2 regions of the Streptomyces sp. NPDC057287 genome follow, and region 2 is predicted to be linked to the other one. Evidence: predicted binding sites of a transcription regulator. Region 2 holds the regulator's gene; the other holds the start of a gene.
The links. Region 2 encodes HrcA, which represses chaperone genes, less so after heat shock. Its sites were predicted from a motif close to TTNGCACTCNGNNNNNCNGAGTGCNAA; they were not measured.

Region 1 (14,659 bases), on a different contig from region 2:
AGCCCGTGCCGAGATCGACCTCGCCGCGTTGCGCGCCAATGTGCGCGCCCTGCGTGCGCGGGCGTCCGGGGCGCAGCTCATGGCCGTGGTGAAGTCCGACGCGTACGGGCACGGGGCGGTGCCCTGCGCCAGGGCGGCGCGCCAGGCCGGTGCGGCCTGGCTGGGCACCGCCACGCCCCAGGAGGCGCTCGCGCTGCGCGCCGCGGGCATCGGCGGCCGGATGATGTGCTGGCTGTGGACGCCCGGAGGCCCCTGGCGCGAGGCGGTCGAAGCGGACATCGATGTCTCGGTGAGCGGGATGTGGGCCCTCGACGAGGTCGTCGCCGCCGCCACGGAGGCCGGAGTCCCGGCCAGGGTCCAGCTCAAGGCCGACACGGGCCTGGGCCGCAACGGCTGCCAGCCCGCGGACTGGCCGGCGCTGGTCACGGCCGCGCGCGCCGCCGAGGAGGCGGGCACCCTGCGGGTCACGGGCCTCTGGTCGCACTTCGCCTGTGCCGACGAGCCCGGCCACCCGTCGATCGCCGCCCAGCTGAGCGTCTTCCGCGACATGGTGGCGTACGCCGAGAAGGAAGGCGTCCGGCCCGAGGTGCGGCACATCGCCAACTCCCCGGCGACGCTCACGGTGCCCGAGTCCCACTTCGACCTCGTGCGCACCGGGATCGCGATGTACGGCATCTCGCCCAGCCCCGAGCTGGGCACCCCGGCCGACTTCGGGCTGCGCCCCGTCATGACGCTCGCGGCGTCCGTGGCGCTGGTCAAGCAGGTGCCGTCGGGCCACGGCATCAGTTACGGGCACCACTACACGACCTCCGCCGAGACGACGCTGGCCCTGGTGCCGGTCGGCTACGCGGACGGCATCCCGCGCCACGCGTCGGGCCGGGGGCCGGTGCTGGTCGGTGGCGCCGTCCGCAGGATCGCGGGCCGGGTCGCGATGGACCAGTTCGTGGTCGACCTCGGGGGCGACACCCTGGAGGCCGGCGCGGAGGCGGTGCTGTTCGGGCCGGGGGACCGGGGCGAGCCGAGCGCGGAGGACTGGGCGCGTGCGGCGGACACGATCGCGTACGAGATCGTCACGCGCATCGGTGCACGCGTTCCCCGCGTCCATCTCCACGAGGACTCCGGCCGGGACTGAGCCCGGTCCGGCGAGGATCATGGCCCGACGACGACAACGACGACGAAGGAGCGCGGCACGGTGAGCGAGACCAGCGCGGAGGACGTGGTGGCGACGGCGGCCGTCGCGGCGGCCGGCTGGCGCCGGGCGGGCGTCGCCGGGGCGGCGATAGGCGTCATCGCCGCGGGCGCGGCCGCGGGCGTCGCCGTCGAGCGGCTCACCGTGGGCCGCGGCATGCGCAAGAAGGCCCGCCTGGCGCTGGACGCGTCCGGCCCGTACGGGTCCCTGCGCGGGATGCCCGGCCGTGCCGTCGCCGACGACGGCACCGAGCTCTACTACGAGGTCGACGAGATCGAGCCGGACCTTGGCACGAGCCGTGCGGGCAAGGGCGCCGGGGCGAGTGTCCCCGCGGGTTCCGGAGGGCGCAGGCGCCGGCTGTTCGGCAGCAAGGACCCCGCGCCCCTGACGGTCGTCTTCAGCCACGGTTACTGCCTCGGCCAGGACTCCTGGCACTTCCAGCGGGCGGCGCTGCGCGGGCTGGTCCGCACGGTCCACTGGGACCAGCGCAGCCACGGACGCTCCGAGCGCGGCAGGGCGCAGGCCGAGGGCGTGCCGGTCGGCATCGACCAGCTCGGCCGCGATCTCAGGGCGGTCCTCGACGCGGCGGCCCCGGAGGGCCCGCTGGTGCTCGTGGGGCACTCCATGGGCGGCATGACGATGATGGCGCTCGCCGACCGGTATCCGGAGCTGATCCGCGAACGGGTGGCCGCGGTCGCGTTCGTCGGGACGTCGAGCGGCAAACTCGGCGAGGTCAACTTCGGGCTGCCGGTGGCGGGCGTGAACGCGGTGCGCCGGGTGCTGCCCGGGGTGCTGAAGGCGCTCGGATCGCAGACGGAGCTGGTGGAGCGCGGGCGGCGGGCGACGGCCGACCTGTTCGCGGGGCTGATCAAGAGGTACTCGTTCGGATCGCGGGACGTGGACCCCGCGGTCGCGCGGTTCGCGGAGCGGCTCATCGAGTCGACCCCGATCGATGTGGTCGCCGAGTTCTATCCGGCGTTCACCGAGCACGACAAGAGCGGCGCACTGCCCGCCTTCCGCGACATCCCGGTGCTCATCCTGGCCGGGGACAAGGATCTCGTGACGCCCAGCTCGCACAGCGAGGCCATCGCGGACGAGCTGCCGGACGCCGAGCTGGTCATCGTGCCGGACGCCGGGCACCTGGTGATGCTGGAGCACCCGGAGACGGTCACCGACCGGCTCGCCGACCTGCTGGTGCGGATCGGCGCCGTTCCGGCCGAGGCGCGCTGATCCTCTAACGTTGGTCGGCATGGAAGCAGCGCACAACGGCTCGGTGGCCGGCCCCGCCGCATCGGGCACCGTCACCCTGGACGTCGCCGTCGAGTCCCCCGAAGAGATGAAGGAGCTGGGCCGCCGGATCGCCGGTGTGCTGGCCCCCGGCGACCTGGTCATGCTGACCGGCGAGCTCGGCGCGGGCAAGACCACCTTGACCCGCGGCCTCGGTGAAGGCCTCGGGGTTCGGGGCGCCGTCACCTCGCCCACCTTCGTGATCGCCCGGGTCCATCCGCCGCTGGGCCCGGGCCCCGCCCTGGTCCACGTCGACGCGTACCGCCTGGGCGGCGGCCTCGAAGAGATGGAGGACCTCGACCTGGACGTCTCGCTGCCGGAGTCGGTGATCGTCGTGGAGTGGGGCGACGGCAAGGTCGAGGAGCTGTCGGAGACCCGCCTGCGCGTGGTGATCGACCGCGCCGTCGGCGACACGGACGACGAGCGCCGCAGGGTGACCCTGGTGGGCATCGGTGCGCGCTGGGCGGGACTGGGCGCGGAGCTGGCGGGGGCCTGAGCGCGGAGGCGCGGGCGCCGGACAGAGGGTGCGAGGCGGATTCCGTACCCTCACTTCCGGACGCTTTCCGACAGGGCGTCGGCAAAATGTTGCGCCGGGGAGGCCCGCCGTGGTCACATGGGATGCAGGGACTGGTTAGGTCTACCTAACCACGTCTCCCGCCGAAGCCCGAGGAGGCATCCATGCCGGCACCCGAGCGTGACGTGCGGCCGCAGTCGTCCCAGGCGGAGCCAGGGACGGTGTCCGCGGTGTCGATGAAGGACCTGCTGGCCTCCTGCGCGGCCGCGACGGCGGTGTCGACGCCGCCCGGCGACGAGCACGGGGGCGACGACGCGGACGCCGCCGAGGACGTGCGGCCCGCCGCGGGGCGCGACGCGGCGTAGCCGCCCCGGACGCGGCGCAGCTTTCCGTAGGAAGACGCGTCGGGCGGGCTACGGGGCGACGACGACCTTCACGCCGACCGTCGCGAAGGTCCAGAGGGCGTTGCCGTCGGCCCGCTTCATCCGTACCCCGCCGGTCTTCAGGGTGGAGTCGGGGCTCTCCAGCGAGCCGTCCTGCGCGGCGCTGAAGCCCACGGAGACATCACCGACGTCGGCGAAGCGCACCACGTGTTCGATCAGGACGCCGTCGGACCCCTTGATGCTGCCGGAGCGCGAGGTCACCCGGTACACGCCGGGCAGCGGGTTCACCGAGCTCGGCATCACGGTGAACGTCCGGAGCGCCTTGTCCCTGTCGTCCACGATCCACACGCGGCGGTCCTTCAGCGCGTACACGACGCGGGCCCCCGCGTCGGAGTCCTCCGGGATCGCGAGGGGCGACCTCGGGGCCGCGGGCTTCTCGGAGGGGGTGGCCTGCCCCGATGCCTCGGCCGGCGGGGCGGCGACGGTGTCGGGCGCGTTCGCCGACGCCTGGTAGGCGAGGAAACAGACCGCGGCCACCGCCGCGGCGGTGAGACCGGCCACGATTCCCGAGCTGCCCCTTGCCACCGTGAGGTCCCCTTTCGCATGCCGTCCGTCGCGCGTCATACAAGCATTTATGCCGAAACACGTATACCCGGCGACGGTACCAGCAGCGGAAGGGGAGACCGGGACGCCGTCCGGGCTGCCGTGGCCGAGTCGGCGGAGCCGTAGGCTGTTTGTGTGCTGCTGCTCGCCATGGATACCGCCACCCCCGCCGTCACCGTCGCCCTGCACGACGGTGCGTCCGTCGTCGCCGAGACCGGGCAGGTCGACGCCCGCCGGCACGGGGAACTGCTGCTGCCCGCCGTCGACCGGGTCCTCGCCGAGGCCGGGGTGAAACTCGACGCCGTGACCGACGTGGTCGTCGGGGTCGGACCCGGCCCGTACACCGGACTGCGCGTCGGCCTGGTCACCGCGGCGGCCTTCGGCTCCGCCCTCTCCGTGCCCGTGCACGGACTGTGCACGCTCGACGCCCTCGCGTACGCCGCCGGACGGGAGGGCCTCGAAGGCCCGTTCGCCGTCGCGACCGACGCGCGCCGCAAGGAGGTCTACTGGGCGCGGTACGAGGACTTCCGCACCCGGGACGGCGAACCCGCCGTCGACCGCCCCGCCGACATCGCGGACCGGCTGGCCGGACTGCCCGTCGCCGGCGCGGGCGCGCTGCTCTACCCCGAGGCCTTCCCGGAGGCCCGCGGGCCGGAGCACGTATCCGCCGGAGCCCTCGCCGCCCTGGCCGCCGAGCGGCTGGCCGCCGGTGCGGCACTGCTGCCGCCGCAGCCGCTCTACCTGCGCAGGCCCGACGCCCAGGTCCCCAAGAACTACAAGGTGGTCACCCCCAAGTGACCACCGCGACCGCTGTGCTCCGCGAGATGCGCTGGTGGGACATCGCGCCGGTGCTGGAGCTGGAACACGAGCTGTTCCCCGACGACGCCTGGTCGGCGGGCATGTTCTGGTCCGAGCTGGTCCGCGCCCGCGGACCGCGTGCCACCCACCGCTACGTCGTCGCGGAGGACCCCGCCGACGGCCGGATCGTCGGCTACGCGGGCCTCGCCTCGGCCGGGGACCTCGCCGACGTCCAGACGATCGCGGTCAGCCGCGGCCAGTGGGGCGGCGGCCTGGGCTCCGAACTCCTGACCGACCTGCTCCGGCACGCCACGGCCTTCGAGTGCGCCGCGGTGCTCCTGGAGGTCCGTGTCGACAACACCCGTGCGCAGAAGCTCTACGAACGCTTCGGCTTCGAACCCATCGGCTTCCGCCGGGGTTACTACCAGCCGGGGAACATCGACGCACTCGTCATGCGCCTGACCGTACAAGGAACAGAGACAGACTGATGGCTGACGAACCGCTCGTACTCGGTATCGAGACCTCCTGCGACGAGACCGGCGTCGGCATCGTGCGCGGCACGACGCTCCTCGCCGACGCCGTCGCCTCCAGCGTCGACACGCACGCCCGCTTCGGGGGTGTCGTCCCGGAGATCGCCTCCCGCGCCCACCTGGAGTCGATGGTCCCCACCATCGAGCGCGCCCTGAAGGACGCCGGCATCAGCGCCCGTGACCTCGACGGCATCGCGGTCACCGCCGGTCCCGGACTCGCCGGGGCGCTGCTCGTCGGCGTCTCGGCCGCCAAGGCGTACGCGTACGCGCTGAACAAGCCGCTGTACGGGGTGAACCACCTGGCCTCGCACATCTGCGTCGACCAGCTGGAGCACGGCCCGCTGCCCGAGCCGACGATGGCGCTGCTGGTGAGCGGGGGGCACTCCTCGCTGCTGCTGGCCCCGGACATCACGAACGACGTACGGCCGCTGGGCGCGACCATCGACGACGCGGCGGGCGAGGCCTTCGACAAGATCGCCCGGGTCCTGGACCTCGGCTTCCCCGGCGGTCCGGTCATCGACCGGCTGGCAAGGGAGGGCGACCCGAAGGCGATCGCCTTCCCGCGCGGACTGAGCGGCTCGCGCGATCCCGCGTACGACTTCTCGTTCTCCGGGCTGAAGACGTCCGTGGCGCGCTGGATCGAGGCGAAGCGCGCGGCCGGCGAGGACGTGCCCGTACGGGACGTGGCGGCGTCCTTCCAGGAGGCCGTGGTGGACGTCCTCACCCGCAAGGCCGTCCGTGCCTGCAAGGACGAGGGCGTCGACCACCTGATGATCGGCGGCGGCGTCGCGGCCAACTCGCGGCTGCGGGCGCTCGCCCAGGAGCGGTGCGAGAAGGCCGGGATCAGGCTGCGGGTGCCCCGGCCGGGGCTGTGCACGGACAACGGGGCCATGGTCGCCGCGCTCGGCGCCGAGATGGTGGCGCGCAACCGCCCGGTGTCCGACCTGGACCTCTCGGCGGACTCCTCCCTGCCGGTCACGGAGCCCCATGTGCCGGGGGCGGGCGGCCACACCCATGCCCACGACCACAGCCACGACCACGTGCACGAGATCAGCAAGGACAACCTCTACTCATGACCGTCGCCCTGATGTGGGAGGCCCGTGCCGCGGAGGGCCGGGGCGCCGAACTGCTGGAGTGGGTCGGGGCGAGGGCGGCCGAGCTGCCCCGGAAGCCGCTGCGCAGCGAGCTGCTGCGCGCCCCCGAGGACCGGGTGCTCGTGCTGACCTGGTGGGACGCGGCGTACGACGAGGAGCTGCCGGAGCTGCCGGAGCCCGGGACCGGGCTGATCAGCCGCCCGGTGCACCGGTGGCGCTTCGAGTCGCTCGGCCCGGCGGGCGGCTGACGGGACCGCGCCGCCCCGTGTCCCGATGAGTTTCCGGCGCGGGACCGGTCTACCTTGCACGCGAACGACGACGTTCCGAGCGAAGGAGCAGACCATGCAGAAGATCAGGCCCTGTCTGTGGTTCGACAACCAGGCGGAGGAAGCGGCCGCCTTCTACGTCTCGGTCTTCGGCGGTGACTCCCGCATCGAGAACACCACCCGCTGGCCCGAGGGCACGGAGTCGGCCGGATCGGTGCTGACCGTCGACTTCGTGCTCGCCGGCCAGGAGTACATGGGCCTCAACGGCGGCCCGCAGTTCACCTTCGACGAGTCCGTCTCGCTCAGCGTGGACTGCGCGGACCAGGAGGAGGTCGACCGGCTGTGGGCGGCGTTCACCGAAGACGGTGAGGAGAGCCAGTGCGGATGGCTCAGGGACAAGTACGGCCTGTCCTGGCAGATCGTCCCGCGTGAGCTGCCCGAGCTGCTCAACGGCCCCGACCGGGCCAGGGCGGAACGGGCGATGAAGGCGATGATGGGCATGCGGAAGCTGGACGTCCAGGCTCTGCGGGACGCCTGAGCCCACGGCCCACGCCGTGCGCGGGCGGGGGAACGGGCGCACCCTGGAAGCAGGGAATCCGGGAGGTGACCGTCATGATGGAGACCACCGTCGGATGGCATGTCGAGCTGGAATTCGAGGAGGACACCCACCGCACCCGCGCGGCGGCCCTCGTACGGCTCAGCGACGGGTCCGAGGTCCGGGCCCACGGATACGCCAGCCGTCACCCCTCCGACGCGGAACAGCCGCGGGTGGGCGAGGAGATCGCCGGGGCCCGCGCGCTGAACGAGCTCGCGATGAGGCTGCTCACCAAGGCGCACGACGAGATCGACGAGGCGTCCGGCCGGACGTCGTACCCACTGACCTGACCCCCGGCGGACGTCGATGCCGGGGCACGGCCCTCGCTGGGTAATGTCTGGGCCATGCCACGCCGTTCACCGCTTCCGCCGCCGCCCCCGCCCGCGGAGATACGCACATGGCCCGACCGTGACGCGCTGTTGCGGGACCGTGCGCTGATCCTGGGCGAGCTGGTCAGGATGTTCATCGGTCCCGGTCGCCTGGGTGTCCTGTGGATGTGGGCGGGGGTCGCGGCGCTGGGATGGTCACTCGCGGGCGCCGCGTTCGTCATGTTCGAGGAGGCGCAGGGGCCGCTCGACACGATCCCCGGGGTCATCAGCCTCGCCATCGGCGCGGCCGTGCTGATCCCCGGTGCCGCGCTCCTGGCGGTGGGCGTGGCGCGGGACGTGCGGGTCCACCGGCTCCTCGTGGAGTGGGGGGCGCTGGACCGCGACCCTCAGGGGGACCTGTCGCTGCGCATGCCGCGGGCCAACGTCGCCTGGCTGCTGGCGTCGTTCGCCCTCTGCGCGGCCGGACTCCTCGGCTGCGTCGTCGTGCCGGCGACCGCCCGCGCGGGTCACGAGACGTACGGCACGGTGGCCTGGCTGATGGGGCTCGGCTTCCTCGCCTGGCTGACCGGGCTGACCGGCCTCGTCAAGGCGTTCGCCCACCGGCGCTGGGTGCTGCGGGTGCTGGTCGGGGCGAGGGCGGAACCGCTGGTCGCGGCGGACGGCTGATCAGGGGCGCTTCACCGGCTGTCCGATCAGCATCGTCGGAGCCCCGGCCACCCGGGTCAGGAAGACGGTGGCCTCGTGCGGCCCCTGGAGCTTCATCTTCCGGCGCAGCTCCTCCGGTTCGACCGGGGAGCCGCGCTTCTTGACGGTCAGGACGCCGACCTGACGCTCCCGCAGCAGGGCCTTGAGCTTCTTCATGTTGAAGGGCAGCTGGTCGGTGATCTCGTACGCGGCCGTGGCGTCGGACGCGTACGGCGAGTCGCTCGTGACGTACGCGATCGTCTCGTCGATCAGCCTGCCGCCGCACCGCTCGACGATGTCGGCCACGAGGTGGGCCCGGATGACGGCGCCGTCCGGCTCGTACAGGTACCGGCCGACGGGGCCGACCGGCGGGGCGGGGAGCGGACCCTCGGAGGCGAGGGTCGCGCGGGACGGCAGCAGCGTGGCCCGGTAGGCGCCGGGCGTGAAGCCCTCGCCGAACCAGAGCACGGCCTCCTTCACGTCGCCGCCGTCCGAGATCCACTCGGCCTCGGCCTGCGGCCCGATCGCCTCGTGCGGAACACCGGGAGCGATCTTCAGCGCTGCGCGGGGGGCCTTCAGCGCGGCCTCCGTCGCCCAGGAGAGGGGCGGTGAGTAGGCCTCGGGGTCGAAGATCCTTCCGCGTCCGCCGCGCCGGGCCGGGTCGACGAAGACCGCGTCGTACGGAGAGGTGTCGATGTCGGTGACGTCGGCGCACCGCACCTCGATCAGGTCCTGGAGGCCGAGCGCCCCGGCGTTGGCGCGGGCGACCTGCGCGGTGAGCGGGTCCCGGTCCACGGCCAGGACCCGGATGCCGGCCCGGGCCAGGGCGATCGCGTCGCCGCCGATGCCGCAGCACAGGTCGGCCACGCTCCGCACGCCGAGCTCCGCGAACCGCCCGGCGCGGTAACCGGCGACCGAGGTGCGGGTCGCCTGTTCCACGCCGTTCGGGGTGAAGAACATGCGGTACGCGTCCGCAGCCCCGAACTTGGCGGCCGCGCGCTGCCGCAGTCGCGCCTGGCCGAGCGCCGCCGACACCAGGGCGGCGGGGTGCGTGCGGCGCAGCCGGGTCGCGGTCGCCAGCTCCCGGGCGGGGTCGTGGTCGCGCAGCTCGTCCAGGAGCGCCGTGCCCTCGGGGGTGCGCAGGGCGGCGAAGGCGGCGAGCGGGTCGGCCTGATCAGCAGGGGGAAGGGCGTTCACCCGTCCATTGTGAGCCAGCCGGGGGACCCGGCGGATCCCCCGGAGGTGTCGCGGGAGGCGGCCGGTGTCCCGGTGGCAGGATGCGGCGCCATGCAGCTAGTACGACAAAAAGAAAAATCTGTCATGAAGCGCCGCAGAACGGCCTGCGCGGTCCTGGCCGCCCTGCTGATCGGCGCCGCCGCCTCCGGGTGTGCCGACGGTACGGACGAAGGGGCTGCCGGCCGGGACGGACCGGCCGCCGGCCGGCCGGGAGCCGCCGCCGCGCAGGCGGGCCCCGCCGCGGCCGAGGCGAAGGCCAGGGCCCGGGCCGAGCGGCTGAAGCGGGAACTGGCCGCCCGGGTGGCCGTCGCGAAGAAGTGGGGCCTGGCGAAGGTCCCGCTCGTCGCACCCGCGCCGCCCGCCGTGAAGCCGCGCATCACCACGCGCGAGGGATTCGAGGTGGAGGGAGGGGAGACGCTGCCGCCGGTCTTCACCACCGTGCCCACCAAGGAGCGGGTCGTCTTCCTGACGATGGACGACGGGGCGGAGAAGGACCCCGAACTGCTGCGGATGATGACGGAGCTGAAGATCCCGTACAGCGCCTTCCTCAGCGACTACGTGGTGAGCGACGACTACGGCTACTTCAAGGACATGCAGGCCCGGGGTGTCACCCTCAACAACCACACGCTCAACCACCGCTACCTCCCGGGGCTCTCGGCGTCCGACCAGCGGCGGGAGATCTGCGGTGAGCAGGACAAGATCGAGAGGTACTTCGGGAAGCGGCCCACCCTCTTCCGGCCGCCGTACGGCAACTACAACGGCGACACCCTGCGCATCGCGAAGTCCTGCGGCATCAAGGCCGTGCCCCTGTGGGCCGCCGAGGCCTTCCCCGACCACATGGAGTGGCGCGAGTGGGACAGGGACCTGCACCCGGGAGACATCATCCTCACCCACTTCCGGGGCGACGAGGACTGGGAAGGATCCATGGCCGACATGGTCCGGCGCGTCATGAAGACGGTCACGGACAAGGGGTACGCGGTGGCCAGGCTGGAGGACTACGTCTGACCGGGGCGCGGCCGGCGCACCCGGCCGCCCGACGCCGGAACGACGTGGCGGTCTCCCGCGTTGTCCCGGGCGTGGGCCGGTCCCGCGGCGCCACGCGAGGGTGGTGAATTGGCACTCCGCTTGACCGAGTGCTAATCGCAGTCATAGTGTCAGTGCTGGCACTCCCCGAGGGAGAGTGCCAGCACCACCGCGCGACAGGGCAGGTCCGGCACCCGCGACGACGGATCGACCTGGTCGCCACCCCACAGACTGTTAAACCCCGTGAGATCTCCGAAGGGGGAGACCGGATCGTGTCGACCACCAGCTCCAAGGTTGCGATCAAGCCGCTCGAGGACCGCATTGTGGTCCAGCCGCTCGACGCCGAGCAGACCACGGCTTCCGGCCTGGTCATTCCGGACACCGCCAAGGAGAAGCCCCAGGAGGGCGTCGTCCTGGCCGTGGGCCCGGGCCGCTTCGAGAACGGCGAGCGCCTGCCGCTCGACGTCAAGACCGGCGATGTCGTGCTGTACAGCAAGTACGGCGGCACCGAGGTGAAGTACAACGGCGAGGAGTACCTCGTCCTCTCGGCGCGCGACGTTCTCGCGATCGTCGAGAAGTAATTCACTTAACGTTTGCTTCCGTTCTGCGCCCCTGGCCCCCTGCGAAATAACTAGCCGGGCGGCGAGGGGCGCAGTTCGTTTGAGAGGACAGCTCAGCCCATGGCGAAGATTCTGAAGTTCGACGAGGACGCCCGTCGCGCCCTTGAGCGCGGCGTCAACAAGCTTGCCGACACGGTGAAGGTGACGATCGGTCCGAAGGGCCGCAACGTCGTCATCGACAAGAAGTTCGGCGCTCCCACCATCACCAACGACGGTGTCACCATCGCGCGCGAGGTCGAGCTCGACGACCCGTACGAGAACCTCGGTGCCCAGCTGGTGAAGGAGGTGGCGACCAAGACCAACGACGTAGCGGGTGACGGCACCACCACCGCCACCGTGCTCGCCCAGGCCCTCGTCCGCGAAGGCCTGCGCAACGTCGCCGCGGGCGCGTCCCCGGCCGCCCTGAAGAAGGGCATCGACGCCGCCGTGAAGGCCGTGTCCGAGGAGCTCCTCGCGACCGCCCGCCCGATCGACGACAAGGCCGACATCGCCGCCGTGGCCGCGCTCTCCGCGCAGGACCCGCAGGTCGGCGAGCTCATCGCGGACGCGATGGACAAGGTCGGCAAGGACGGTGTCATCACCGTCGAGGAGTCCAACACCTTCGGTCTGGACCTCGAGTTCACCGAGGGCATGGCCTTCGACAAGGGCTACCTGTCCCCGTACATGGTGACCGACCAGGAGCGTATGGAGGCCGTCCTCGACGACCCGTACATCCTGATCCACCAGGGCAAGATCGGCTCGATCCAGGAGCTGCTCCCGCTGCTGGAGAAGGTCATCCAGGCCGGCGCCTCCAAGCCGCTCCTGATCATCGCCGAGGACGTCGAGGGCGAGGCGCTCTCCACCCTCGTCGTCAACAAGATCCGTGGCACCTTCAACGCCGTCGCGGTGAAGGCCCCCGGCTTCGGTGACCGCCGCAAGGCCATGCTCGGCGACATCGCCACCCTCACCGGTGCGACCGTCATCGCCGAGGAGGTCGGCCTCAAGCTCGACCAGGCCGGTCTGGACGTGCTCGGCACGGCCCGCCGCGTCACGGTCTCCAAGGACGACACGACCATCGTCGACGGCGGCGGCGACTCCGCCGACGTCAAGGGCCGCGTCAACCAGATCAAGGCCGAGATCGAGTCCACGGACTCCGACTGGGACCGCGAGAAGCTCCAGGAGCGCCTCGCGAAGCTGGCCGGCGGCGTGTGCGTGATCCGTGTCGGTGCCGCCACCGAGGTGGAGCTCAAGGAGAAGAAGCACCGTCTGGAGGACGCCATCTCCGCGACCCGCGCCGCGGTCGAGGAGGGCATCGTCTCCGGTGGTGGCTCCGCTCTGGTCCACGCCGTCAAGGTCCTCGAGGGCAACCTCGGCAAGACCGGCGACGAGGCCACCGGTGTCGCGGTCGTGCGCCGCGCCGCCGTCGAGCCGCTCCGCTGGATCGCGGAGAACGCGGGCCTCGAGGGCTACGTCATCACCTCGAAGGTCGCCGAGCTCGACAAGGGCCAGGGCTTCAACGCCTCGTCCGGCGAGTACGGCGACCTGGTGAAGGCCGGCGTCATCGACCCGGTCAAGGTCACCCGCTCCGCCCTGGAGAACGCCGCGTCCATCGCGTCGCTGCTGCTCACGACCGAGACCCTGGTCGTCGAGAAGCCGGCCGAGGAAGAGGCCGACGCCGGCCACGGCCACTCCCACTAGTACGACCCCGTACGCCGCCGAGGCCCGGTACCCCCGTCGCGGGGGCACCGGGCCTCGGTGCGTGTGCGGGGGACGGTGCCCCCGGCGCCTACTTCGGGCCGTACGTCCGCCCGGCGCGGGAGGTGACTCCGCCGAGGAGACCGCGGGGCGTCAGCTTCACCAGGCCCATCATCGCCTTGTAGCGCGGGTCCGGGATCGAGACCGACCTGCCCCGGGCCAGGTCCGCCAGGGCGGCGGCCACCAGCTTGTCGGCGTCGAGCCACATCCAGTCCGGGATGTTGCCCGTCCCCATCCCGGCCCGCTCGTGGAACTCGGTGCGTACGAAGCCCGGGCACAGGGCCATCAGCCGCACCCCCGAACCCGCCAGGTCCTTCGCCGCGCCCTGGGTGAACTGGACGACCCACGCCTTCGAGGCCCCGTACGTCCCGCGCGGCAGGAAGGCCGCGACGGAAGCCACGTTCACCACACCGCCGCGGCCGCGCTCCCGCATCGGGCCCGCCGCGGCCGAGGTGAGCCGGAGCACCGCCTCGCAGTGGACCTTCAGCATCGTCAGTTCATCGGCCATCGAGACGTCCAGGTAACGCCCCTTGTTGCCGAAGCCTGCGTTGTTCACGAGCAGGTCGACGGGGCTCACACGGTCCGCCAGCCGCGCTTCGACCGCCTCGATCCCGGCGTCCGTGGACAGGTCGGCCGTGAGCACCTCGGCCTCGATGCCGTGCCCGTCGTGCAGCTCCGTGGCCTGGGCCCGCAGCCGCTCCGTGTCGCGGGCCACCAGCACCAGATTGTGCCCGTCACCCGCGAGCCGCCGTGCGAAGGCGGCCCCGATCCCCGCCGTCGCGCCCGTAATCAGTGCAGTCGTCATAAGCGGCACGTTAGTGCCCGCGTCCGCGGGTGGCGGACCCGGCTTCTCCCTCCGGACCGGTCCGCCCGGCGGAGGACGGACCGGGCGGCTCGGCGGAGGTCGTACGCCGCCTGCCGGCGCGCGCCGCACTCCGCGTCAGCGCCGGTGCCCGAACTCAACCCTGACGAGGGGGCGACCGGCGTTCCGCACCTCCGGTCGCTCCGTCGGACGGCTCCCGGCGGCGGGGGTGTCTCCCGTCGGGGCCCGGGCCGTCAGGAGGCGGGGCCCCGCTGCGAGGCCACGTACGCCCGCGCGGCACGCAGCGCTTCCGTGTGCAGGGCGTCCCCGGCGTCGAGCAGGCGGGGGAGCAGGTGCCGCTCCGTGGTCGTCGCCCGGAACTGCATGGCCGCGGTGATCTCGTGGCCGGGCACGTGCACCACCTCGACCGGGTCGCCGGAGCGGATCGTCCCCGGTTCGACCACCCGGAGGTACGCGCCGGTGGCCCCCTCGCGCGTGAACCGCTTCACCCAGCCGCGCTCGCCCAGGTGGCCCGCGAACGTACGGCACGGAATGCGCCCCGACGTCACCTCCAGGACCAGCTCCTCGCCGATCCGCCAGCGCTCCCCGATGCGGGCGTGGCTCACGGTGAGGCCGTGAGTCGTCAGGTTCTCGCCGAACGAACCGTTCGGCAGGGGCCGGCCGAGCTCCTGCTCCCAGGCGTCGAGCTCCTCGCGGGCGTACGCGTACACCGCCTGGTCCGAGCCTCCGTGGTGCCGGAGGTCGCACACCGTGTCCCCGGCCAGGCCGCTGCCGCCGCTGCCCTTGGGGCCGGGGTCGGTGACCCGTACGGGGCCGTCGGACGGACGCTTGCCGATGCCGGTGAGACCGGAGGCTCCGTCCGCGTGGGAGGAGGCGGCGGGGCGGCCGAGGTTCACGGTGAGCACCTTCATAACGGGACAGGCTAACCGCGAGGCCCTCAAAGGTGCTCGT
Region 2 (14,659 bases):
GAGCCGAGCCGTACCGACCCGGCGCTGATCCGCAATTTCTGCATCATCGCGCACATCGACCACGGCAAGTCGACTCTTGCCGACCGGATGCTTCAGCTGACGGGAGTGGTCGATCAGCGGCAGATGCGCGCCCAGTACCTCGACCGGATGGACATCGAGCGCGAGCGCGGCATCACCATCAAGTCCCAGGCGGTCCGTCTGCCGTGGGCGCCCACCGACGGTGAGGACAAGGGCGCGACCCACATCCTCAACATGATCGACACCCCGGGCCACGTGGACTTCACCTACGAGGTCTCCCGCTCCCTGGCGGCGTGCGAGGGCACCGTCCTGCTGGTCGACGCGGCCCAGGGCATCGAGGCGCAGACGCTGGCCAACCTCTACCTGGCGATGGAGAACGACCTCACCATCGTCCCGGTGCTCAACAAGATCGACCTGCCCGCCGCGCAGCCCGAGAAGTTCTCCGAGGAGCTGGCCAACCTCATCGGCTGCCAGCCCGAGGACGTGCTCAAGGTCTCCGCGAAGACCGGCGTCGGTGTGGACGCGCTGCTCGACCGGGTCGTCCGCGACGTCCCGGCCCCGGTCGGCCGGGCGGACGCCCCCGCCCGGGCGATGATCTTCGACTCGGTCTACGACGCGTACCGCGGTGTCGTCACCTACGTCAGGGTCGTGGACGGTCAGCTGAGCAAGCGCGAGCGCATCAAGATGATGTCGACGGGCGCCACCCACGAGCTGCTGGAGATCGGTGTCTCCTCCCCGGAGATGACCCCGGCCGACGGCATCGGCGTGGGTGAGGTCGGCTACATCATCACCGGCGTGAAGGACGTCCGGCAGTCCAAGGTCGGTGACACCATCACCTCCCTGAACAAGGGGGCGACCGAGGCGCTGGGCGGCTACAAGGACCCCAAGCCGATGGTGTTCTCGGGGCTCTACCCCCTGGACGGATCCGACTACCCGGACCTGCGCGAGGCCCTCGACAAGCTTCAGCTCAACGACGCCGCACTGGTGTACGAGCCGGAGACCTCGGCCGCGCTCGGTTTCGGCTTCCGCGTGGGCTTCCTCGGCCTGCTGCACCTCGACGTCGTCCGTGAGCGCCTGGAGCGCGAGTTCGGTCTGGAGCTCATCGCCACCGCCCCCAACGTGGTCTACCGCGTGGAGATGGAGGACGGCTCCGAGCACATCGTGACCAACCCGAGCGAGTTCCCCGAGGGCAAGATCGACAAGGTGCACGAGCCGGTCGTGCGGGCCACGGTCCTGGCGCCCAGCGAGTTCATCGGCGCCATCATGGAGCTCTGCCAGAACCGGCGCGGCACCCTTCTCGGCATGGACTACCTCTCCGAGGACCGGGTCGAGATCCGCTACACCCTGCCGCTCGCCGAGATCGTCTTCGACTTCTTCGACCAGCTGAAGTCCAAGACCCGCGGCTACGCCTCGCTCGACTACGAGCCCACGGGCGAGCAGTCCGCCCAGCTCGTCAAGGTCGACATCCTGCTGCACGGCGACAAGGTGGACGCCTTCTCGGCGGTCACGCACAAGGACAAGGCGTACGCGTACGGTGTCCGCCTCGTCGCCAAGCTGCAGAAGCTCATCCCCCGGCAGAACTTCGAGGTGCCGATCCAGGCGGCCATCGGCTCCCGGGTCATCGCCCGTGAGACCGTCCGCGCCATCCGCAAGGACGTCCTCGCCAAGTGCTACGGCGGTGACATCTCCCGTAAGCGGAAGCTGCTGGAGAAGCAGAAGGAAGGCAAGAAGCGGATGAAGATGGTCGGCAACGTGGAGGTGCCGCAGGACGCGTTCATCTCCGTCCTGTCGACCGACGAGTCTGCCGGTGAGGCCAAGGCGAAGAAGTAGCGCCGGCCCCGTCCTGCCCGGACCGCCCGGGAGTACGTTTCCGGACGTACCCGGGAGTAGCCCAACTGGCCCCTGTGCCGCGGACATCCGCCGCACAGGGGCCCGGTTCGTTATCAAGCGGCTGCCTGTTGCCTCTTACGTGACGGTCCCGGGCGCTCTACTCTGATCACCACCCGTTAGTTACTCGCCAGTTAAACAAGCAGGCCGAGCGGGAACGAGAAGCAGGACATACAAGCAGCAGCACCCATAAGCCGGTCGTAGCAATGCCGCAGGCCCGGAGGACGTCGTGAGCGACACACAGACCTTGATCGATAGCCGACCGCCCTCCGTGGCGACCCTCTTCATCGACCGCGTGAAGGCCACCCCGGACGGCGAGGCGTACCGCTTCCCCGTGCCGGCCGCCTCGGGCCAGGGTCCGGACGAATGGAAGTCGCTGACCTGGGCGCAGGCCGCCGAGAGGGTCGACGCCATCGCGGCCGGTCTGATCAGCCTGGGTGTCCGGCCGGAGGAGCGTGTCGCACTCGCCTCCTCCACCCGGGTCGAGTGGATCCTCGCCGACCTCGGCGTGATGTGCGCGGGCGCCGCGACGACGACGGTCTACCCGTCGACGAACACCGAGGAGTCCGCCTTCATCCTGGCCGACTCCGACAGCCGTGTGCTGATCGCCGAGGACGCCGCACAGCTGGCGAAGGCCCGCGAGAGCCGGGCGTCGCTGCCGGACCTGGCCCATGTCGTCGTCATCGACCCGGCCGGCGCCGGGCAGGTGGAGGGCGATCCCGAGGGGTGGGTCCTCACGCTGGCCGAGCTCGAGGCCCGGGGTGTCGAGTACCTGGTGAAGAACCCCGACGCGATCACCGAGCGGGTCGCCGCCATCACGGCGGACCAGCTGGCGACGCTGATCTACACCTCGGGCACCACCGGCCGTCCCAAGGGTGTGCGGCTGCCGCACGACAACTGGTCGTACATGGCCAAGGCGACCGTCTCCACCGGGATGATCAATTCAGACGACGTCCAGTACCTCTGGCTGCCGCTCGCCCACGTGTTCGGCAAGGTCCTCACGTCCGGCCAGATCGAGGTCGGTCACGTCACCGCGGTCGACGGCCGCGTGGACAAGATCATCGAGAACCTCCCGGTGGTCCGGCCGACCTACATGGCGGCCGTGCCCCGCATCTTCGAGAAGGTCTACAACGGGGTCGCCGCCAAGGCGCGCGCGGGCGGCGGTGCCAAGTACAAGATCTTCCAGTGGGCGGCGGAGGTCGCCCGCGAGCACGCGAAGGTGTCGCAGGACAACTTCCGCCGGACCGGCAAGGCCTCCGTCCCCTTCGGCCTCGGAGCCAAGCACAAGGTCGCCGACACCCTCGTCTTCGCGAAGATCAGGGAAGCCTTCGGAGGCCGGCTCCGGGCCTGCATCTCCGGCTCCGCCGCGCTCGCCCCCGACATCGGCCTCTTCTTCGCGGGCGCGGGCATCCACATCCTGGAGGGCTACGGCCTCACCGAGTCCAGCGCCGCCTCGTTCGTCAACCCGGGCGAGGCCTACCGCACCGGAACGGTCGGCAAGCCGCTCCCCGGCACCGAGGTCCGCATCGCGGACGACGGCGAGATCCTGCTGCGCGGCCCCGGGCTCATGGAGGGGTACCACCGGCTGCCCGAGAAGACCGCCGAGGTGCTGGAGTCCGACGGCTGGTTCCACACCGGCGACATCGGCGAGCTCTCCCAGGACGGCTACCTGCGGATCACCGACCGCAAGAAGGACCTGATCAAGACGTCCGGAGGCAAGTACATCGCCCCTGCGGAGGTCGAGGGCCAGTTCAAGGCGGTCTGCCCGTTCGTCTCGAACATCCTGGTGCACGGCGCGGACCGTAACTTCTGCACCGCCCTCATCGCGCTCGACGAGCCGACGATCCTCGGCTGGGCCGAGGAGAACGGCATGGGCGGCAAGCCGTATGCCGACGTGGTCGCCTCCCCGCAGGCCGTGGAGCTCATCGAGGGCTATGTGAAGCGGCTCAACGAGGGTCTCCAGCGCTGGCAGACCATCAAGAAGTTCCGGCTGCTCCCGCGCGACCTCGACATCGAGCACGGCGAGCTGACGCCCAGCCTCAAGCTGAAGAGGCCGGTCGTGGAGCGCGAGTACAGGGGCCTCATCGACGACATGTACGCGGGTTCCCGCGAGGCGTAGCAAGCCGAGGAGTTCGTCCGGCCGGGGCCGGTGGGTGCGGGAGCGCCCACCGGCCCCGGCCCCGTTCCTGCTCCGACTCCCGCCACTTGCGTCACTCGCCGCTTATGGGCACGCCCGGTCTGTCACTCTGTCGGGATACGTCAGCGGCGTTTCGCGAGACCGTCAGGAGCCGCACCGTGGGGCCCATTCCCTTGCAGCGGGACATCGTTCAGCGTCCCGGCACTGTCATCGCAGGTCAGGGCGGGGACGCGCGTCCGGTCGCGCGTACGAGCCTGCCCGGAATCCCGCAGGCGTCGGCCGCCGCCCGCAGATTCGTCCGGGCGGCGCTCGGCGACTGGACGGGGCTCGGCCTGCCGTCCACCGGCGAGTTCGGTGAACGGCTCACCGACGACGCGCTGACCGTGGCCAGCGAGCTGGTCACCAACGCGGTCGTGCACGCCGGTACGACGGTCGAGCTCCTCCTCCGGCTGGAGGACTCGGCCGGACCCGAGCCGGCCGCGCTGGTGCTGGAGATCACCGACCACCACCCCGCCCGGTCGGTACGCGACGGCCGTGCCGAGCGGCCCGACCCCGCCGAGTACGGCCGGGGGCTTCAGCTCGTCGCCACGCTCGCCGAATCGTGGGGCATCACCTACCGCACCGGACTCAAGACCGTCTGGGCCCGGCTCCTGGGCGACGACCGCTACGGAATGCCCGATGCCCCGCCGGCCGACGGCGCCTCCCGCGGGCGCGTGCCGCGCGTCGGCGGGGCCCTCGCCCCCGCGGCCGGGCACGCCGCACGCGACGACGCGGGGTGGGCCGGGCGCGGCGGGCTCTCCTTCCTGGCCGAGGCCTCCGGCCTGCTCGCGGGCCAGCTCGACGAGGACCTGGTGGCCTCGATCGCGGGCCCGCTCCTGGTGCCCCGGCTCGCCGACTGGTGTGCGATATGGCTGGAGAGCGAGAGCGGCGGCCCGGCGGCGGTGCCCCGGCTCGCGGGGGTCTGGCACAGCGACGAGGCGCGGACCGCGCTGCTGCGTCCCGCACTGGAGAAGGAGCCGCTCCGCTTACCCGGAAGCGTCGGTACGGGCCCCGTTCCCATGCCCTGGCCCGGAGGGGCCACCGCGGAGCGCGGGGACGGCACGGGGGCCGCTCTGGCCCACCGCATCATCTCCGGCGGACGGACGCTCGGCGCCGTCCTCGTGGGCCGCGAGGGCACCGACCACATCCCCGACGAGGTCGCCGCCCTCCTCGCGGACTTCGTACGGCGGGTCGGCCTCGCGGTGGGGGCTGCCCGCGCCTACACCCGCCAGGCCACGATCAGCCGGATCCTGCAGCGCGGCCTGCTGCCCAGCAAGGTCGCCGAGATACCGGGGGTCACCAGCGCGCTGGTATACGAGCCCGGTGACGACGGCGTGGTCGGCGGCGACTTCTACGACCTGTTCCCGTGCCCCGGCGGCCGCTGGTGCTTCGTCCTCGGAGACGTCCAGGGCAGCGGCCCCGAGGCCGCCGTCGTCACGGGCCTCGCCCGCCCCTGGCTGCGCCTGCTGTCCAGGGAGGGCTTCCGCGTCGGCGAGGTCCTCGACCGCCTCAACCGGCTTCTCCTGGACGACGCCATGGAAGCGGCGGAGGCCGCGGCCCTCATGGTCGCGGCGGCGGGCGGCCAGCAGATCCAGGACGGCGGACAGATGCAGGACGGTTCCCAGTCCCGCTTCCTGTCCCTCCTGTACGGCGACCTCGTGCCGCTCCCGGACGGTGGCGTGCGCTGCACCGTGGCGAGCGCCGGCCACCCCCTCCCGCTGCTGCTGCGCCCCGACGGTTCCGTACGCCCGGCCGCGGAGTCACAGGTGCTGCTCGGAGTCGTCGAGGACGTCGCGTACGGGAGCCAGAGCTTCGACCTGGAACCGGGCGACAGCCTGCTCTGTGTCACCGACGGGGTGACGGAGCGGCGCTCGGGGCGGCTGATGTTCGACGACGACGACGGCCTCGCGCGGGTCCTGGCCGGCTGCGCGGGGCTTCCTGCCGCCGGGATAGCGGACCGGATCAAGCAGGCCGTCCACACCTTCGCCGAGCGTCCGCCCGACGACGACCTGGCCCTGCTCGTGATCCAGGTCGACGAGGAACGGCGCACGTCTGTCAGGGGCAGCTCCGGCGGCGAGTGACAATGGACGGTATGCCTTCCGTACTGCCCGATGGTGAGCCCGTGCCCGACGACGGGGCGCTGCCCCGCCACGCCCTGGAAGGCGCCGCCGGCCGGCCGCTCGGCTTCTACCTGCACGTGCCCTACTGCGCCACCCGCTGCGGCTACTGCGACTTCAACACCTACACCGCGACCGAGCTGCGCGGTTCCGGCGGCGCCCTCGCGTCCCGGGACAACTACGCGGCCCATCTGGTCGAGGAGGTGCGCCAGGCCCGCAAGGTGCTGGGCGACGACCCCCGGCCGGTCCGCACGGTCTTCGTCGGAGGCGGTACGCCCACGCTGCTGCCCGCCGCCGACCTCGTCCGGATGCTCGCGGCGATCCGTGAGGAGTTCGGGCTGGCCGAGGACGCCGAGATCACCACGGAGGCCAACCCGGAGTCCGTGGATCCGGCGTACCTCGCGGCGCTGAGGGAGGGCGGCTTCAACCGGGTCTCCTTCGGCATGCAGAGCGCCCGGCAGCACGTCCTGAAGGTCCTGGACCGCACCCATACGCCCGGCAGGCCCGAGGCCTGTGTCGCCGAGGCCCGCGCGGCGGGATTCGAGCACGTCAACCTCGACCTGATCTACGGGACGCCCGGCGAGTCCGACGACGACTGGCGGGCCTCCCTGGACGCGGCGATCGGCGCAGGACCCGACCACGTGTCGGCGTACGCGCTGATCGTCGAGGAGGGGACCCAGCTGGCCCGCCGCATCCGCCGCGGCGAGGTCCCGATGACGGACGACGACGTCCACGCGGACCGGTACCTGATCGCGGACGAGGCGATGGCGGCGGCGGGATTCTCCTGGTACGAGGTGTCGAACTGGGCCCGTACGCCGGAGGGCCGCTGCCTGCACAACGAGCTGTACTGGCGCGGGGCCGACTGGTGGGGTGCCGGGCCCGGGGCGCACAGCCACGTCGGCGGGGTGCGCTGGTGGAACGTCAAGCACCCCGGCGCCTACGCGCAGGCCCTGGCCGAGGGCCGCTCGCCCGGAGCCGGCCGTGAGGTGCTCGGCGACGAGGACCGGCGGGTCGAGCGCATCCTGCTGGAGCTGCGCCTCGTCGAGGGCTGCCCGCTCTCGCTGCTCGCCCCCGCCGGGCTCGCGGCGGCCGGGCGTGCGGTGGAGGACGGGCTGCTGGAACCCGGGCCGTACGGTGAGGGCCGGGCGGTCCTCACCCTGCGCGGCCGCCTGCTGGCCGACGCCGTCGTGCGGGACCTGGTGGACTGACCGGGGCCCGCGTCCCGACAGGCCCGGGAGAGGGCAGGAGCCCCGGACCCGGGCTCAGGAGCCACGGACCGGGGACGGAGCCCCGGACCCGGGCAGCGGAGACGGCGAGCGGCAGGGGCTTCCGGGAGCCCCCTACGGCACCGGGCAGTCCGCGCGGGTGAGCGGAGTCCGGTCACCCGCCGCCCGGCCGCACACGAGACGGCTCTGCGCGTCCGGGCCCGGCCGTGTCACCTCGACGATGTTCAGGCCGTGCACCTTCTGGTCGGCGTACGGAATCGTCCCCCGGAAGGTGATGGTCCCGGTCGGCATGTCGTGCAGGGCCACCGAGTAGAGCGTCGCCCAGGTCTCCGCCGCGCTCTGCGGGGTGTCGCCGCGGGTCGCGGCCGCGTAGAGGGCGGCCGTCGCCTGGTAGGAGATGACGGTCTGCCCGCTGGCGAACAGCATGTCCTCGTACGGGCGCTCCTTCGGCAGCGTGGGCAGCTGCCGACCCGCGGGGAGCAGCGACTGCAGGGCCTTGCGGGAGTCCGCGTAGAACGACCGGCCGCCGCCCCGGCTCATGGGCGCGAGGGCGCCGTAGTAGAGCGTGACCTTGTCGGCGAGCTTCGTCGCGTCGTCGAAGCGCGCCTTGGCCAGGTCGTCCCCGGTGAAGACCGTGATGGCCTTGTCCGAGCAGCCGGCGGTCTGCCCGAGGCCGGACATCAGCGTATTGACGTCCTCGACCCGGCCGGCGAAGTACAGGGCGTCGGGCACGCGCTCCGCACCGCAGATCGCGTGCAGGGGCGCGTCGAGATTGGCGGAGCCGCCGTTCCTGGACAGGGAGTACTGGGTGTCGGCGGCCAGGGTGAAGCCCGTCCGCTTCAGCATCTCCAGACCCACCCTGCGCTGTTCGGTGGTGTAGCGGTCCTTGTCCTCGTTGGCCACCTTCCTGGACAGGACGACCGCCTGTGGATCGTCCAGCCTGTCCGCCAGCTGGCCGGCGACCAGCCCGACGGCGTCCGCCTGCTCCTCGTCGGTCGCGGCGAGGCCGAAGTAGTTCGGGTACTCGCGGGCCAGGTCGCTGCCGGAGTTCGTGGTGTCCACCAGGGGCAGCCCGGCGCGCTGGAGGAGCCCGGTGGCGGCCGCGTTCTCGGTGGTGTTGCGGCCGAGGCCCACCACACCCACGACAGTGGGGTCCCGCCGGGCGACCTCGACGATCTTCCTGACCGCCGTCGTCTGCCGCAGCATGTCCTGGCCGCCGTTGGCCGTCAGCACCCGGAGTTTGACGGAACGATTCGCCGTGTCGTTGACGAACCGCTGGTGGAGGTAGACACCGGTCAGCTCCTCCAGCCCCTTGCGGGTGTCCTCCCTGTTCGCGTCGGTGCCGGTGAGCGGGCCCGCGTAGACGACGGTGACACGCGGTTCGTCCGCGCCGATGCCGGCGTTCTGCTCCCTTATCGCCTGCTCGATCCGCTCGAAGGTGACGCCCTCGCCCACCCCGTTCAGCTGCAGGGTGTTGCCCGCGGCGAACCGCACCTCCGAAGCCGTCGCCACCCCTATGCACTCCTTGGTGCCGCTCGGGCCTGCCACTCTGACCGCGTCCGTGCTGCGTCCGGCGAGCGGGCCGTAGCAGTACGTCTCCTTCCAGTGCTCGCTCCACAGGAAGGTCCCCAACAGGGCGCAGACCAGCACCAGGGCCGTCGTCTTCCCCGACATCACCCACCACGCCCAGGTGCGTCGCACGCGGTGCGTGACGAGCTGGGCGTGTGCGTGCTCATGGGTCAGCTGCCCGGTGGACAGGGGGAGCCGCAGTACCCACGCCAGCCTGACGGCCGCCGCGGGCGCCTGGCCGACGCTCAGGTCGTCGACCCAGGTCTCGTACCGCGCGCGGGCTCCCGACCGGGCAGGGCTGTTGGCGGGCGGCTCCGGGGGCAGCGGCGGGGTGTGCCGCATGATGCGGTCGGCCGGCAGGGAGGCCAGGAGCAGCAGCGGGTCCACCTCGCTGCGCCGCGAGCGGACGTTGTTGATGGCGTTGATCAGCAGGATGCCGCCGTTGTCCTGGGTGGCGGTGGGCAGGAAGACCACCGGCGGGACCGTGCGCTTGCTGCGCCGCCAGTCCGGGGCGTGCGGCCGGTAGCAGTCCAGGAGGTCCTCCAGCAGCGCCTGGACCCGCAGCTCCAGATGGAACTGGCGCGCGTGCTCGTCGCCCGCCCCCGCGTCGGCGACCCGCTCGGCGACGGCGGCGGCGCGCGCCCGGATCACCCGCCAGGATCCGCTCGGGGAGAACCTCGACCAGCCGTCCGAGGGATACCCGGTGCTGGACGCGGCCAGTGACGACGTGGTCGCCAGCCACCTGCTGGCCGGGCGCAGCCACAGCAGCGGCGGCGCCGCCCTGGTCAGCAGCCGTACGACCGCCAGGCCGAGCAGGGCCGCGGCGGCGACCACGGCGGTGAGCAGCCAGCCGATCTCACCCAGCAGGACGCTGAGCACGGCGATGAAGACGGCCCCCAGGAACGTCTCGGGCCGGACCGATGCGCGCAGCGAGTCCCACCAGGTGCGCCCCGACCGGTTGGCCCGCCAGCGCAGGCTGCCCAGCTGTTCGAGGATCCGCTCGTCGCGTTCACGGGCGGAGCCCCGGTCCGGCTGCGCGACGACCGCGGCGGTGGCCTGCTCGATGGCGGCGAGCAGCCGGGAACGGGGAAAGGCGAAGGGCTTGTACTGCGAGGTGCCCCGGGTCTCCCAGGGCCGCTCGCTGAGCGTGCGGACCATGGAGAGCGCCGCGTCGTACGGGGTGACGCCGCTGCCGTCGACCAGCTTCACCGGGACCCGGCGCAGCTGGTTCGCCCGGTGGACCTGGTGGACGATCTGCTGGACCCGCCCGTCGATCTCCTGGCCGGCGGAGGCGTCCTCCGCCTGCGCCACGACCAGGGGCATCACCGGCCGGTTGACCCGGTACTGGTCGATCAGTTCCTGCATGAGGTGGAAGACGGCGGAGGCCGCCTCGTTCTCCGCACTGTCCCGCCACACTTCGCGCGTCATCCGCCCCCGTGCCTTCCCACCGCCCTGCCGTGCAGTCACCCCTCAATAACGGATGGTGCGCGGGCGGCGCAGGTGTTCACGGGGATCGGTACCGGATCCTCCTCAACCCTTTCCGGACATCAGGAAGGAAGAGTGACGAAGTCGATCAATTCCTCCACGCGGCCCAGGAGTTGAGGCTCCAGGTCCTTGTACGAGCCGACCTTGGAGAGAATGTGCTGCCAGGCCGCACCGGTGTTCTCCGGCCAGCCCAGGGCCCGGCACACGCCCGTCTTCCAGTCCTGGCCGCGCGGCACCGCCGGCCACCCGGGGATGCCCACGGACGACGGCTTCACCGCCTCCCAGACGTCGATGTACGGGTGCCCCACCACCAGCACGTGCCCGTCGGTGACCTGAGCGGCGATCCGGGACTCCTTGGACCCGGGCACCAGATGGTCGACCAGGACGCCCAGCCGGGCGTCCGGGCCGGGCGCGAACTCCCGCACGATCGCCGGGAGGTCGTCGATCCCCTCCAGGTACTCCACCACCACGCCCTCGATGCGCAGGTCGTCGCCCCACACCCGCTCGACGAGCTCGGCGTCGTGCCGCCCCTCCACGTAGATCCGGCCGGTCCGCGCCACCCGTGCCCGGGCCCCGGGCACCGCCACCGACCCGGAGGCCGTGCGCGACGGACGGACAGGACCGCCGGCCGACGGGCGTACGAGGGTGACCACCTTCCCCTCCAGCAGGAAACCGCGCGGCTCCATGGGGAACACCCGCTGCTTGCCGAAGCGGTCCTCGAGCGTGACCACCGGCCCCTCGGCGGTCTTCTCGCACCGGATCACCGCCCCGCAGAAGCCGGTGGCGGCCTCCTCGACGACCAGGTCGGGCTCGGCGGGGACCTCGGGGACGGGGGCGGACTTCTTCCACGGCGGAGTCAGGTCCGGCTGGTAGCTGCGCATGGCACGACGATAGACGCGGGCCCTTTCACGACACGCCGAAGCGGGAGGCCAGCTGTTCGCGCTGCGCCCGCACGAAAGCCGCGTCCACCACCGCCCCGTGCCCCGGCACGTACAGCGCGTCCTCGCCGCCCAGCTCCAGCAGGCGGTCCAGCGCGGCCGGCCAGTGCGAGGGGACGGCGTCACGGCCCGCCTGCGGTTCGCCGGACTCCTCGACCAGGTCGCCGCAGAGCACCACGACGGGGGAGCCCGGCACCAGCACCGCGAGATCGTGGCCGCTGTGACCGGGCCCCACGTTGGCCAGCAGCACCTGGAGTCCGCCGCCGAGATCGAGCGTCCACTCGCCGCTCACCTGGTGCCGCGGTGCCACCAGGGCGTCCGCGGCCGCCGTGGCGTCGGCCTCGCTCATCCCGTGCCGCAGCGCGTCCGCGCGCAGCTCCTCGGCGCCTCGCCCCAGCAGTTCCGCCGTGCCGACCGCCCCGTACACCTCCGCCCCGGAGAAGGCCGCGGTGCCCAGCACGTGGTCGAAGTGCGGATGGCTCAGTGCGATATGCGTCACCCTCCGGCCCAGCAGGCCCTCCGCCTGGGTCCGCAACTCGACGCCTTCCCGGAGCGTCGAACCGGTGTCGTAGAGCAGCACGCCGTCCGCGCCCGCCACCAGCGCGACGGTCGCGTCCCACCCGGGGAGGCGGCGCCGCCCCGTACCGTTGCCCAACCGCTCCCAGCCGAACTCTTCCCAACAGACGTCCATGAGGCGACGCTATCGGCAACGACCTGCGCGGTCCGGCGACGGCGTGGCCGGTCGCCCTTGCCCCGGGCCCACCCTCCCCCCGTACACTGACCGGGGGGATTGCTGGCACTCGAACGCACAGAGTGCCAGGCAGAAGCCGAAGAACCACAGCTGGAGGTGTGCGCGGTGCTCAGCGAACGCAGACTCGAAGTGCTGCGCGCCATCGTCCAGGACTATGTCGGCACCGAGGAGCCCGTCGGCTCCAAGGCGCTCACGGAGCGGCACAGCCTCGGGGTCTCCCCGGCGACCGTGCGCAACGACATGGCGGTGCTGGAGGACGAGGGCTTCATCGCCCAGCCGCACACGAGTGCGGGGCGCATCCCGACGGACAAGGGCTACCGTCTCTTCGTCGACAGGCTCGCGGGCGTCAAGCCCCTGTCGTCGCCGGAGCGCCGGGCCATCCAGAATTTCCTCGACAGCGCGGTCGACCTCGACGACGTCGTGAGCCGCACGGTCCGGCTGCTCGCACAGCTGACCAGACAGGTCGCCGTCGTGCAGTACCCCTCGCTGACCCGGTCGACCGTCCGTCACGTGGAGCTGCTGTCGCTGGCCCCGGCCAGGCTGATGCTCGTGCTGATCACGGACACGGGCCGGGTGGAACAGCGTATGATCGACTGCCCTGCACCGTTCGGTGACATGTCACTGGCCGATCTCCGGGCCCGGCTCAACAGCCGGGTCGTCGGACGACGCTTCGCGGACGTCCCGCAGCTGGTGCAGGACCTGCCGGAGTCCTTCGAGGCCGAGGACCGGGGAACCGTATCCACGGTGCTCTCCGTCCTTCTCGAGACTCTGGTCGAAGAGACGGAGGAGCGGCTGATCATCGGCGGCACCTCCAACCTCACCCGCTTCGGACACGACTTCCCTGTGATGATCCGGCCGGTGCTGGAAGCACTGGAGGAGCAGGTCGTGCTGCTGAAGCTGCTGGGTGAGGCGACGGATTCGGGCATGACCGTACGGATCGGGCACGAGAACGCCCACGAGGGCCTCAACTCCACGTCCGTCGTCGCGGTCGGCTACGGTTCGGGCGACGAGGCAGTCGCCAAACTCGGCGTGGTCGGACCGACCCGCATGGACTACCCCGGAACGATGGGAGCGGTACGCGCAGTGGCACGTTACGTCGGACAGATCCTGGCGGAGTCGTAAGTGGCCACGGACTACTACGCCGTACTAGGCGTGCGCCGCGATGCTTCCCAGGACGAGATCAAGAAGGCATTCCGCAGACTCGCCCGCGAGCTGCACCCGGATGTCAACCCGGATCCGAAGACCCAGGAGCGGTTCAAGGAGATCAACGCCGCTTACGAGGTGCTGTCGGACCCGCAGAAGAAGCAGGTCTACGACCTCGGCGGCGACCCGCTGTCCGCCTCCGGAGGCGGTGGCGCGGGCGGTTTCGGACAAGGTGGCTTCGGCAACTTCTCCGACATCATGGACGCGTTCTTCGGTACGGCGTCGCAGCGCGGACCCCGTTCGCGCACCCGGCGCGGCCAGGACGCGATGATCCGTCTGGAGATCGACCTCTCCGAGGCGGCCTTCGGCACGACCAAGGACATCCAGGTCGACACGGCGGTCGTCTGTACGACCTGCAGTGGCGAGGGCGCCGCACCCGGCACCTCCGCGCAGACCTGTGACATGTGCCGCGGCCGCGGCGAGGTCTCCCAGGTCACCAGGTCCTTCCTCGGCCAGGTCATGACCTCGCGGCCGTGCCCGCAGTGCCAGGGCTTCGGCACGGTCGTGCCGACCCCGTGCCCCGAGTGCGCCGGTGACGGCCGCATCCGCTCGCGGCGCACCCTCACCGTGAAGATCCCCGCCGGTGTCGACAACGGCACCCGGATCCAGCTGGCGGGCGAGGGCGAGGTCGGCCCCGGCGGCGGTCCCGCCGGCGACCTGTACGTCGAGATCCACGAGCTCGCGCACGCCGTGTTCCAGCGGCGCGGCGACGATCTCCACTGCACGGTCACCATCCCGATGACGGCAGCGGCGCTCGGCACCCAGGTGCCGCTGGAGACGCTCGACGGCCTGGAGGAGATCGACATCAGGCCGGGCACCCAGTCCGGACAGTCGGTCCCGCTGCACGGGCGGGGCATCACGCACCTGCGCGGCGGCGGGCGCGGTGACCTGATCGTGCACGTCGAGGTCATGACCCCGACGAAGATGGACCCCGAGCAGGAGCGCCTCCTGCGGGAGCTGGCCAAGCTGCGCGGCGAGGAGCGGCCCACGGGCCAGTTCCAGCCGGGTCAGCAGGGCCTCTTCTCCCGCCTCAAGGACGCCTTCAACGGGCGCTGAGCCCGCCGCGGCACCGCCCGCGAACCCTGTCACCGCACCGCCCGCCGGCCTGCTACCGGCGGGCGGTGCGCTGTGTCCGGCGGCCCGTCCGCCGTGTGAAAGGGCTGATTCGGCACGATCCGCCGGACGTGGCACGATGCGGTCATGTCCTTGGCGCTGACCGGTCTCTGCCGCTACCCGATCGTGCAGGCCCCGATGGCGGGCGGCGCGTCGAGGCCGGAGCTGGCCGCGGC

Region 1: groES (co-chaperone GroES) is a predicted target of HrcA. The motif match lies at 10,622-10,648, and genes of this name have one in related genera.

The regions. Positions count from the first base shown of each region.
Region 1 is NZ_JBHUYV010000006.1:393,345-408,003, forward strand. Features, by position in the region: gene alr (alanine racemase) at 1-1,132, shown strand, start outside; gene ACFUNE_RS14830 (alpha/beta fold hydrolase) at 1,193-2,419, shown strand; gene tsaE (tRNA (adenosine(37)-N6)-threonylcarbamoyltransferase complex ATPase subunit type 1 TsaE) at 2,439-2,972, shown strand; gene ACFUNE_RS14840 (hypothetical protein) at 3,155-3,355, shown strand; gene ACFUNE_RS14845 (hypothetical protein) at 3,404-3,958, opposite strand; gene tsaB (tRNA (adenosine(37)-N6)-threonylcarbamoyltransferase complex dimerization subunit type 1 TsaB) at 4,127-4,774, shown strand; gene rimI (ribosomal protein S18-alanine N-acetyltransferase) at 4,771-5,262, shown strand; gene tsaD (tRNA (adenosine(37)-N6)-threonylcarbamoyltransferase complex transferase subunit TsaD) at 5,262-6,380, shown strand; gene ACFUNE_RS14865 (hypothetical protein) at 6,377-6,646, shown strand; gene ACFUNE_RS14870 (VOC family protein) at 6,741-7,202, shown strand; gene ACFUNE_RS14875 (DUF1876 domain-containing protein) at 7,277-7,549, shown strand; gene ACFUNE_RS14880 (hypothetical protein) at 7,604-8,254, shown strand; gene ACFUNE_RS14885 (methyltransferase domain-containing protein) at 8,255-9,469, opposite strand; gene ACFUNE_RS14890 (polysaccharide deacetylase family protein) at 9,593-10,513, shown strand; gene groES (co-chaperone GroES) at 10,804-11,112, shown strand; gene groL (chaperonin GroEL) at 11,212-12,828, shown strand; gene ACFUNE_RS14905 (SDR family NAD(P)-dependent oxidoreductase) at 12,917-13,690, opposite strand; gene ACFUNE_RS14910 (MOSC domain-containing protein) at 13,942-14,619, opposite strand.
Region 2 is NZ_JBHUYV010000001.1:171,353-186,011, reverse strand. Features, by position in the region: gene lepA (translation elongation factor 4) at 1-1,848, shown strand, start outside; gene ACFUNE_RS00880 (AMP-dependent synthetase/ligase) at 2,135-4,024, shown strand; gene ACFUNE_RS00875 (SpoIIE family protein phosphatase) at 4,201-6,162, shown strand; gene hemW (radical SAM family heme chaperone HemW) at 6,174-7,406, shown strand; gene ACFUNE_RS00865 (ABC transporter substrate-binding protein) at 7,539-10,421, opposite strand; gene ACFUNE_RS00860 (DUF3097 domain-containing protein) at 10,541-11,359, opposite strand; gene ACFUNE_RS00855 (MBL fold metallo-hydrolase) at 11,385-12,107, opposite strand; gene hrcA (heat-inducible transcriptional repressor HrcA) at 12,273-13,289, shown strand; gene dnaJ (molecular chaperone DnaJ) at 13,290-14,426, shown strand; gene ACFUNE_RS00840 (nitronate monooxygenase) at 14,571-14,659, shown strand, end outside.